2 regions of the Neptunomonas sp. CHC150 genome follow, and region 1 is predicted to be linked to the other one. Evidence: predicted binding sites of a transcription regulator. Region 1 holds the regulator's gene; the other holds the start of a gene.
What was found. The regulator sigma-54, encoded in region 1, starts transcription at its own class of promoters, with help from an activator protein. The targets are predictions, from matches to a motif close to TGGCACNNNNNTTGCTNT.
Positions count from the first base shown of each region.

Region 2: the regulator sigma-54 is predicted to act here: its motif matches at 3,589-3,606, upstream of OW491_RS12005 (flagellar basal body rod protein FlgF).

Region 1 is NZ_JAPNXU010000012.1:56,388-62,312, reverse strand. It holds gene OW491_RS16130 (HAD hydrolase family protein) at 1-467, shown strand, start outside; gene lptC (LPS export ABC transporter periplasmic protein LptC) at 467-1,039, shown strand; gene lptA (lipopolysaccharide transport periplasmic protein LptA) at 1,026-1,529, shown strand; gene lptB (LPS export ABC transporter ATP-binding protein) at 1,534-2,268, shown strand; gene OW491_RS16110 (RNA polymerase factor sigma-54) at 2,306-3,841, shown strand; gene hpf (ribosome hibernation promoting factor) at 3,887-4,177, shown strand; gene ptsN (PTS IIA-like nitrogen regulatory protein PtsN) at 4,203-4,661, shown strand; gene rapZ (RNase adapter RapZ) at 4,696-5,550, shown strand; gene OW491_RS16090 (HPr family phosphocarrier protein) at 5,579-5,848, shown strand.
Region 2 is NZ_JAPNXU010000010.1:52,391-58,315, reverse strand. It holds gene flgB (flagellar basal body rod protein FlgB) at 1-350, shown strand, start outside; gene flgC (flagellar basal body rod protein FlgC) at 353-787, shown strand; gene OW491_RS12015 (flagellar hook capping FlgD N-terminal domain-containing protein) at 807-1,481, shown strand; gene OW491_RS12010 (flagellar hook-basal body complex protein) at 1,507-3,501, shown strand; gene OW491_RS12005 (flagellar basal body rod protein FlgF) at 3,653-4,396, shown strand; gene flgG (flagellar basal-body rod protein FlgG) at 4,410-5,195, shown strand; gene flgH (flagellar basal body L-ring protein FlgH) at 5,221-5,895, shown strand.

The sequences.
Region 1 (5,925 bases):
ATGGTATTTTAACTGACGGCAGTTTACATTTCCTTGCAGATGGTTCAGAAGTCAAAATGTTTAACACCCTAGACGGCCTAGGCTTCAAAATGCTGCATGACATGGGGATTGAAACCGCGATCATTACTGGCCGAAAGTCACCGCAAGTCGAAATGCGTGTCAAAGCACTGGGAATTACATACCTGCACCAAGGACGGGATGACAAACTTACCGCCCTGCGTGAAATACTAGACAAAACAGCTCATAGCGAAGAGACAACCGCCTATATTGGCGACGACCTACCTGATTTATCCGCTATTACAGCCGTTGCTTTTGGTGCAACAGTTCCCAATGGGCACCCTCTTGTAAAAGAAGAGGCCAGTTGGGTAACTGAACGAACAGGGGGGTATGGAGCCGCTCGTGAGTTTTGCGAGACTATCCTACAAGCCAAAGGCTTGTTAGCACAGGCGTACCAGAGGTTCCGTTAATGCTACTGAACCAAAGCAAAGCGCGAGTAGCCGTTGCAAGTATTCTCTTGTTACCGCTTCTCGCTTACTGGATTATTAACCCTGATGACGTGCAAGAGACACCGACACAAAGCGCATTATCACAGGGTGCGGATTACTACCTAAAAGGCAGCAAAGTAAAAGAGTTCGATGAACAAGGGAAGCTTAAAGCGACACTGTCAGCCGCTGAGTTAACTCACTTTCCCGATCAAGCATTATCCAGACTACTTTCTCCATCCGTCGAAATGCAGGATGAAAAAGGAACACCTGTCACGCTCACCAGCAAAACTGGCACGTTATTTGATAATGAAGACCGCATGACGCTTGATGAAGACGTACGCGTCACGCATAATCCCAACATGCCCGATGCCAGTTTACTAACCACGTCGTCGTTAAATTTTGACCGCCGCAGTGGTATCGCGAGCACAGACCTACCCGTCAAAATAACAAACCAACAGTTTGAAACGACAGCAACTGGCATGACGATCAACATTAATTCGCGGACCTCCGATTTACTATCGGACGTAAAAGGCACTTTTTATGTCGAACCTTAAACAACTATCCCTGTTGGCTTGCACATGCCTATTCGCTACCCAGCTTGCCTTTGCGTTACCTGACGACCGCAAGAAGCCTATCCATATCGCCGCTAATAGCGCTCAGATTGATGAAAATAGCGGAATTACTACCTATACGGGCAACGTGCTTATTACCCAGGGTACTATGAAAATAAAAGCCGCTAAGGTTAACCTTTATCAAAAAAATAATGACGTAAACCGCATTGTCGCCACGGGTAGTCCAGCAAGCTTTAGCCAACAAGCATCAGCAAACCAAGCTATTACCGACGCGTTTGGTCAACGTTTAGAATATCAAGTTGATCAACAAACCATCACAATCACCGGCAACGCTCGCGTAGAACAAGACAAGAACCAATTCAGCGGCGAACGCATTGTCTATCAGATGGAAAAGTCTCTCGTTAATGCCTATAGCGGTGAAGGCAACTCAGGACAGCGCGTACAAATGATTATCCAACCAAAAGCGAAATAATATGATGACGCCGGATAGCACTTTACACGCTCGCAACTTAGCAAAATCATACAAAAAACGTAATGTCGTTCGCGATGTATCCCTCTCGGTCAATAGCGGTGAAATCGTAGGACTTCTGGGTCCCAATGGTGCCGGTAAAACTACCTGCTTTTACATGATTGTGGGCTTGGTCAAAGCTGATAACGGCTCAATAGCTATCAACGAAGAAACGATTACCCCTTTGGCTATGCACCAACGCGCACGCAAAGGAATTGGTTACTTACCTCAAGAAGCGTCTATTTTTCGAAAGCTCAGTGTTGAAGATAACTTACTTGGCATTTTAGAAATGCGAAAAGAGCTATCAGTTGATCAACAAAAAGCCAAAATGGAAGAGTTGCTAGAAGAGTTTCACATTACGCACATACGAAATAGTCTAGGCATGAGCTTGTCTGGTGGAGAACGACGCCGAGTCGAAATAGCGCGTGCCCTAGCCTCCGAGCCCGCTTTTATTTTGTTAGACGAACCCTTTGCAGGGGTTGACCCAATCTCTGTAAATGATATTAAAAAGACGATAAAACACCTACAATCAAAAGGTATTGGAGTCTTAATAACGGACCACAATGTCAGAGAAACACTCGACATTTGTGAGAAAGCCTACATAGTCAGTGAAGGTGTTATCCTAGCTGAAGGCGAGCCAAGCGATATACTGGCAAATGAAAAAGTTCGTGCTGCTTACCTCGGCGAATCGTTTCGACTATAAGCAACACCTCGTGTTTTCTGGAGTCTACTTGTAATTTATGAAGCAGTCATTACAGTTAAAAATGGGGCAACATCTCACGATGACCCCACAATTACAGCAAGCAATTCGCTTACTGCAATTATCGACACTTGATCTACAGCAGGAGATTCAATCTGCATTAGACAGCAATCCCATGCTGGAAACTAATGAAGACAGTGAAGACAATGCGGCTCCGCAGGACAACTCTACACAGAGCGAGCAGCCTAGCAATTCAGATCAAACCCCATCGGAATACACGGCGCAAACAACACAAGAATCGACACAATCTGACGACCAAGAACCCGACTCTTTTGACGACAAGTGGAACGATGACATCCCCAGTGAGTTATCAACCGATTCATCTTGGGACGACACTTACCAAACTAGCAGCAACACATCGAGCACAAGTAATCGTGACGATGACAGCTTTTTTGAATCGAATGATAGTGCCGAGGAGAGTCTCCAAGACCATTTGCTATGGCAACTTAACCTAACAAGGATGTCCGCAGACGACCGTTTAGTTGCTGAAGCCATTATCGATGCGATCGACAACGAAGGCTATTTACGCCTTAACATTGAAGAGCTGCTTGAAGACTTTAAACGCCAAGAACCAGAACGCTTCCAAGAAGCAGAACTGGAAGAGTTCGAAGCCGTATTGCATCGCGTACAGCAGTTTGATCCGCCCGGTGTAGCGGCCCGCGACTTAGGTGAATGCCTGTGCATACAATTAAAACAATTACCTGAGCCGCCTCCTTTGTTAGCGCAAACGTTGAACTTGTGCCAACATTATATCCACTTACTGGGTAACCATGATTACAAACAATTGATGCGCAAGCTACGCATCAAAGAACCACAATTACAGGCTATTATTGAACTCATTCAAACGCTAAACCCGCAGCCGGGAGCAATGATTTCACCTTCAAAAGCTGAATATGTGATTCCAGATGTTTTTGTGGAAAAGCTCAAAGGTGTTTGGACCGTGCGCTTGAATTCTGAAGCTTCACCTAATTTACGGATCAACACTCAGTATGCTGATTTGATTCGCCGAGCGGACTCCAGCGCGGATAACACCTATTTAAAAAACCATTTACAGGAAGCACGCTGGTTTATTAAGAGTCTACTCAGCCGAAATGAAACTCTGCTAAAAGTTTCAAGTCAAATTATCGAAAGGCAAGTAGATTTTCTTGAGCATGGTGAAGAAGCTATGAAGCCCATGGTGTTACATGACATTGCCGAAGCAGTTGAGATGCACGAATCCACTATCTCACGTGTGACGACACAAAAATTCATGCACACACCTCGCGGAATATTTGAGCTAAAGTACTTCTTTTCAAGCCATGTCAACACCAGCGATGGTGGCGCAGCCTCATCAACAGCCATACGAGCGGTCATAAAAAAACTGATAGCTGCCGAAAACCCTGCTAAACCTTTAAGTGATAGTAAAATTGCTCAACTTCTCGATGAAGAAGGAATCCAGGTCGCTCGAAGGACGATCGCCAAATATCGCGAAGCGATGGGAATCGCTCCTTCTAATGAACGCAAGCGTCTGGTTTAATAACGATACGCATACGACTGAAGAGTCGTGCTAAGGAGACAATCTATGCAGATCAATATCACAGGTCACCATGTAGAACTGACTGAAGCACTGTCCGAGTATGTACACACTAAGTTTGACAAGCTAGAACGCCATTTCGATAACATCACTAACGTACAAGTGACCTTGAGTGTTGATAAACAGCGGCAAATTGCCGAAGCTGACATGCATATTGCTGGAGGCGAAATATTTGCAACCAGTGAGCAGCCGGATATGTATGCGGCCATTGATGCCCTGACGGATAAGCTAGACCGTCAAATCATCAAACATAAAGAAAAGCTCAAGAGCCATAAATAACCTTCTAATAACTAATTGAAGTCATATGCCCATAATTTCTCTGTTAACACCTAGCCGCACTCTACAAGCAGTAGAGGGCGGCAGCAAAAAGCGCGTGCTAGAAATGGCAAGCAAACTCATTGCTGAATCAGTCGGTGAAGAAGTCACACACGAACTTATCTTCACCGGCCTAATTGGCAGAGAAAGGCTGGGCAGTACCGGCATCGGTGAAGGGGTTGCTATACCCCATTGCCGATTAGCGGGTATCGAAGCACCGATAGGAGCGCTGATTCACTTAGCAGAGCCTATCGATTTTGATGCTATCGACAGCCGTCCTGTAGATTTACTGTTCTTTTTGCTAGTCCCTGAAGCGGCCTGTGATGAGCACCTCGGCACTTTAGCAAAATTAGCAGAAGTCTTTAGCCAAGATGAATGCCGTGTCGCCCTTCGAAAAGCCGACAGCAATGAAAACCTATTGGCTACAGCGATGCGCTTATTCCAATAAAGTGACATCAGCCTAATGCAATAAGAGAGCTCTCATGAAATTGGTAATCATTAGCGGGATGTCCGGCTCAGGAAAAAGCTCAGCCTTGCAGGCATTGGAAGATGTGGGTTTTTATTGCATTGATAACTTACCGGCTATGCTATTGCCGGATTTAATTAAGCATCTAGAAGCCGATGCTCAATTCAAAAAAATAGCCGTTTGTATCGATGCTCGTAACTTATCGAGTAATTTAGAGCGACTCCCCGAGATCTGGCGTGATTTTAACGAACACAGCGACATTAACGCCGAGCTCGTGTTTATTAACGCGTCACTTGAAAGCTTACTCAACCGTTACAGCTCAACTAGACGTCGACATCCGATGTCAGAATTGTTTAGTGGATTAACTGACTCAATTGAGTACGAAAAAAAGCTCCTTGAGCCGATCGCCGAAATTGCCGATATAAGAATCGATACTACGCATATGTCACTATACGACCTCCGTGACACGATTAAATTACGTGTAGCAGAGCGTAAACAGCAAACGTTATCACTCCAATTTGAGTCGTTTGGCTTTAAACATGGCGTTCCAATGGATGTCGATATGGTATTTGATGTCCGTGTACTGCCAAACCCTTATTGGCTTCCTGAATTACGTAAATTTACGGGCAAGGACAAGCCTGTCATCGACTTTTTAAGTAACGAGGCTCTGGTCGATGAAATGTACCAGGATATTCGCGGTTACATTGAAAAGTGGTTGCCTGAGTTTTCCAACAATAACCGCAGTTATGTCACGGTAGGTATTGGCTGCACCGGCGGCCAGCACCGGTCCGTTTTTCTTGCGGAGAAGCTAACGGGCTATTTTAAATCACTCATGGATACGGTGAACATACGCCACCGAGAACTGCACTAAGTGCCAGTTTAAGATCAGGAATAAGCGCATGCTAGAAAAGAAAATCACAATAATAAATAAGCTCGGCTTACACGCCCGCGCAGCCGCCAAGCTCATCAACACAACCTCGCGCTTTTCGTGCGACGTCCGCCTAGAAAAAGATGACCGAGAAGTGGATGGGAAAAGTATCATGTCTGTTATGATGCTTGCCGCAAGTCGAGGCACCGAACTTACTGTAAAAACTCAAGGCGAAGACCAAGATGAAGCCCTGAGCGCGATAGAAGCGTTAATTAATAACCGCTTTGACGAAGAAGAGTAATATCAGCCAACAGATCTACTGTAGGCTTAAGAACTATCCGTTATACTAGCGCCTACGCCACCAAGGCGCCCCTACTC
Region 2 (5,925 bases), on a different contig from region 1:
TGCGCTCTAAGCGTGCGGAAATCTTGGCTAACAATATTGCCAATGCAGAAACCCCTAATTTTCAAGCCAGAGATGTCGATTTTCACGCGACACTTGCAGGCGAGATGAGTGTGAATACGCCGTTAACTTTATCTAAGACTGATGCGGGGCATCAAACGGGGTTAATCAATCCTGATTTTGCAGCCGAGTTAATGTATCGAACACCGATGCAGCCAGCCGTTGATGGAAATACGGTGGATATCCAAGAAGAAATGGCACGTTACACAGAAAATTCTTTAGGCTTTCAAACATCGTTTGATTTGCTAAACAGAAAATTTAAAGGGCTGGTAACAGCGATTAAAGGCGAATAATTATGTCACTTACTAATATTTTTAATATCGCTGGTTCAGCCATGAGCGCACAAACAGTTCGCTTAAATACAACCGCTAGCAATATGGCAAATGCAGACAGCGTTAGTTCAAGCGTCGAAGAGACATATCGAGCACGCAAGCCTGTTTTTAAATTGCAAGAACCTACGTTGGAGCAAATGACGGATTCCGATGCGGGTTTGCTTCCAGGTCAGGGTGTTCAAGTTGTTGGTATCGTCGAAAGTGAAGCCCCTTTACGTACAGAATATAACCCGTCTCACCCAATGGCGGATGCAGATGGCTATGTGCATTACCCTAATGTGAATGTGGTTGAAGAAATGGCGGACATGATTTCTGCTTCGCGCGCATTCCAAGTGAATACCGAAATTATGAATACAGCAAAACAGATGGTCCAACGTGTTCTCACGATTGGTCAATAATTAGAGGCGGGCAACGATTATGGCTGATATTACTGGTACTACAGCTACATCGATATTTGAGCAGATTAATGCGGCAAATTCGTCTAGCTCTACATCTACCACGCAGAGTGAATCTGATAGTCAGATGTTTATGGAGCTGATGATTGCGCAATTGCAAAATCAGGATCCAACCAGCCCGGCAGATACCGCTGATTTCATGCAGCAGATATCTAACATGACGATGGTTGAAAGCATTACTGAGCTAACGTCAACCATGACCGAACTTAGCTCAGAAATGATGACGAGCCAGGCGGCGTTGCAGGCATCATCGATGGTAGGTCAGCAAGCGTTTGTTGCAACCGACAAAGCGAGCTTATCCGCTGGTGGAAGTATTGAAGGGGCGTTCACGCTCGATACGAGTGCCTCTAATGTGCAGGTCTCTATTTATGACTCGGCAGGAAGCCTGGTCGATAGCTGGTCTGAAGGTGCTTTAGCAACAGGAGATCATTCATTTGAGTGGCAAGGTGGTGAAAACGCCGCAGGTAACTACTCGGTTGTGATTCAAAAATCATCATCTGATGGCACCACAGAAAATATAGACAGTTATATAGGCCATACTGTGAACAGCGTTACGCTGGGACAAAACGGTATTGGTATGAAAGTAAATACCGATGCCGGTGCATACAGCACTAGCGATATTTTACAGATCGGTTAAGACATAAAGGTAAGAGGGCACTATTATGGCAGGTTTTAATACAGCAGTTACGGGTATCAAAGCAGCAACCACCGACCTGGATGTCGCCGGTAACAACATTGCAAACTCAAGTACAACAGGCTTTAAAGCATCGCGTGTAGAGTTTGGTGATATTTACGCTACCGCTGTCGTTGGGGCAGGCACGGTGAATACCGCAGGCTCTGGTGTAACAGTGATGGATATCGCTACCGACTACAGTGCGGGCACCATCGAATTTACCAACAACAACCTAGACTTAGCCATTAATGGTTCAGGCTTTTTCCAGTTGGATGATGGGCAGGGCGGTACGACCTATACGCGTGCTGGTGCATTTGAACTAGACAGCGAAGGCTATATTGTTTCTAAAACAGGCAAATACCTACAGGGTTATGGCTTAGACGAGTTGGGTAATCAGCTACCGTTGCAAAACTTAGCGGTAACCCAAAAAGAGAGCTCACCACATGCCACAGAGTCTATTGACTTGGCATTTAACATCGATTCGGCAAAAGATGCTGAGTTGTTAGCGCGCTCATTTGATAAAACAAACGCTAGCTCTTACTCATATTCTACCACGGTAGAGACATTCGATAGCTTAGGTAATGCAAACTCAATCCGTTATTACTTTGTTGAGCAAGCGGCTGTTCGTGAGCAGTTCCAGTTTGATGTGTCAGGCCTACCTGCTGGTGAAGATTTAACAATCTCAGGTGTGACTATTACATCGACTAGCACTCCATTAACGACTGCCGAAGAAGATGCGTTGGAAGCGGCTGATCCACGGATTGATTTAGATACCTTATCTCTTTCAGGTGGCACGCTTACTTTTGAATTAAAAGCTGACTCTACCAGTGCTGGCGATGTGGTGATCAGTGATACTAGTGGTTCTGAATACCCGGTAGCTAATTTAGATGACGGTGTGCCAAGTACACGTGCGGCGAACGAGGTTCAAACTTTTACGATTGATTCTTCGTTGTTCTCTTATAATGCGTCGGTTGGTGATGACACGTTAAACAATGCCACTACGGTTGCCATCGGTGGTGTGTCTCTTGAACTCGATACAGGTATGACGTTAGAGGACGTGGGGCTAGCTATTGAAGATGCTCAGCAAGAGATTATCGACAATAACCCTGATATTGAATCTGTTGAGTTTAATGAAGCCACAGGTGAGATCGATATTACTTGGGAAGCCGTTGCTGGTAACGTGGATTTACTCGCCATTTCTGGTGGGGCTAACAGTCCTTTTGTTGAAACAACACCCGGTAACGTAGATATAGCTGTTGTTCAGGGGGATAACTCTTTCCAAGGCGCTTATCGTATGTATGCTTATCTAAATGATGAGCAACAATTAAACTTGGGTAAGGTTGTAGATCCAGGTGAGAGTGGTTTCTTGACGGATAAAACAGAAGTAGGCCCTATTGTTATCAAGTTTAACTCTACGACTGGTAAGTTAGCCGAAGTGAACGGTGAAGAAGTTCCTGATGGCGGCACAGCACCTAACATTACCATTCTAGGGGCAGACCCAGCTAACCCTAATGATACGCTGCTTGATAGTGATGTTGACTCGTTAGTGGGTGTGCAGCTTGATATTACAGGCTCTAGTCAGTTTGCATCCGACTCAATCGTTAAAAGCTCTTCGCAAGATGGTTACCCCAAAGGAGACCTGATTGGCGTGGCTTTCTCTGAAAACGGCGAGATGGTGGCTAGCTTTAGTAACGGTCAAACTCAAAAGCTAGGATTGGTGTCTATCGCAACGTTCGCTAACCAGTCTGGTTTGCAATCAAGTGGTGATACCGAATGGATCGCTACGTTTGATTCGGGGGCAGCCGTGCTTAACCCACCAGGAACAGGTTTAAATGGTACGTTGACATCGGCAGCGCTTGAGCAATCGAACGTAGATTTGTCATCTGAATTGGTTAAATTGATTGAAGCACAGCGTAACTTCCAGGCGAACTCTAAAACATTAGAAACCCTGAATACCGTCACCCAGTCTATTTTGCAGATTTAATAGTACTTTAACGAATGACAAGGCCGCTTCTGCGGCCTTTCTTTTTTCTTGTCTTGTTTCATGCCTACAAACAACTGTTTGAACGGTTGGCACGCCCTTTGCTTTTGTCATAAGTAACGATAAAAAACGGCAAAGGTTTTCCGGTCTAACCATGGATAAATTAGTTTATATAGCAATGAGCGGCGCTCGCGAAAATATGCTTTCGCAACAAGCCCATGCTAACAATCTAGCAAATGCCAATACCTCAGGTTTTAAAGCAGACTTGTCTCAAGCCCGCGCAATGCAAGTTTTTGGCGAAGGGTTTGCCTCACGTGTTTATGCACAAACTGAGCGTCCGGCTACCGATCGTACAGCAGGTACTTTTATCAGCACGGAGCGAGAGCTAGATATTGCCGTTGATGGCGATGGTTGGTTTGCCGTTATAGGGGCTGACGGCAACGAGGGCTATACACGCAGTGGTGAGCTGCAGATTAATGCCGCTAATGAATTAGTGACAGGCAGTGGATTGCCGGTAATGGGTAACGGAGGCGTACCAATCGTTATTCCGCCCTTCGACCAAATAGACATAGGCACCGATGGCACAATATCTATCCAGCCTCAGGGTGAAGATGCCGTTGAGTTGCTCGTCATTGACCGCATTAAATTAGTAACGCTTGACCCAGCAACCAGCTTTAAAGGTCTTGATGGACTAATGCATGTGGATGCTAATGCCGTGCAGCCGCCTGATTTAAATTTAAAGATACGTTCTGGATATGTAGAAACGAGTAATGTGAATGCTGTGCATGAGATGACCAGCATTATTACCGAATCTCGCCAGTTTGAAATGAATATACGCATGATGAAAACGGCTGAAGAAGTGTCTTCAGCGGCTACATCTATTTTGTCGTTGAATTAAGGGAGGAGCTTTTATGCACGGTGCATTATTTGTCGCTAAAACAGGGTTGTCGGCTCAAGATACGTCATTAAAAGTTATCTCCAATAACCTAGCTAACGTCAGTACGGTTGGGTTCAAGAAAGACCGTGCCGTATTTGAAGATTTGCTCTATCAGACAGTTCGCCAGCCAGGAGCAGAGACGGCAGAAGGTAATCAATTACCATCAGGTCTGCAGCTGGGTAATGGTGTGCGTGTAGTGGGCACGCAGAAAATGTTTAGTACCGGTGAGATTCAAGTTACCGACGAAACATTTGATGTGGCAATTAATGGGCGTGGCTTTTTTCAAGTCACCATGCCTAACGGGGATATAGGCTATACCCGCAACGGGCAATTTCATCTTAATTCAGACAATGAGTTGGTAACGGCCGAAGGCTATTTAATAGAACCTGCCATTACGCTTCCTGATGATGTGCAAAGCTTTACCGTAGGCGTGGATGGAACAGTCGAGGTCGTTGTTGCCGGTGACGCTACGCCCACTCAAATTGGTACCTTAGAAATTGCCGATTTCGTTAACCCCCAAGGCTTGCAAGCGATTGGTCAGAACCTGTTCCTCGAAACAGCTGCCAGTGGTGCACCGCAAGTAGCTCAGCCCGGTGAAGAAGGCTTAGGTATTTTGCGCCAAGGAATGTTAGAGGCTTCCAACGTGAATGCGGTTGAAGAGCTAGTTAACATGATTACAACTCAGCGCGCCTACGAAATAAATTCTAAAGTGATATCAACGGCCGATGAGATGTTGTCGTTTGTAACGCAGCAATTGTAAGTTCAGTCTTACACAGGTGATTAAAATGATTCGTTTTGCTCTTGTTCTTTTAATGTGTGTAGCGGGTGTTGGCTGTGTGCAAACACCGGTAAAGCCGGATCGCGCTTATTATGCACCGGTGTCGCCACAGCAACTGCAGCAGCCTAAACCCGTTGATGGCGCGATCTTTAATGCGTACACCAATATCAATATTTACAGTGACGGACGAGCTCATCGTGTAGGCGATATCATTACTGTCGTATTGAGTGAGCAAACCCAATCATCTAAAACCGCTTCAACCTCAACAGACAAAAGCTCATCTATGTCATTACCGCAAGCCACGGTGTTGGGGTCTGGGTTGTCTGCTTTTGGTTTACCTATTTCCGCTAACTTAGATTCGACGGGTAACACCTTTGATGGCGAAGGCAGTTCTGATATGAGCAATAGCCTGAGTGGCGATATCACAGTGACAGTGCACGAAGTATTACCCAATGGGATTTTAGTGGTGCGCGGTGAAAAGTGGCTAACGCTTAATCAGGGAGATGAATACATTACGGTGAGCGGCATGGTTCGCCCGCAGGATATTGAATCGGACAATACCGTTGAGTCCACTAAGTTGGCCGATGCGCGTATCGCTTATAGCGGTACTGGCAGCGTACAAAATTCAAATGTACAAGGGTGGCTTTCTAAGTTCTTTATTAGCCCGTTGTGGCCATTTTAATCTAGCCACCCCTTAATTAGCCTATCGACG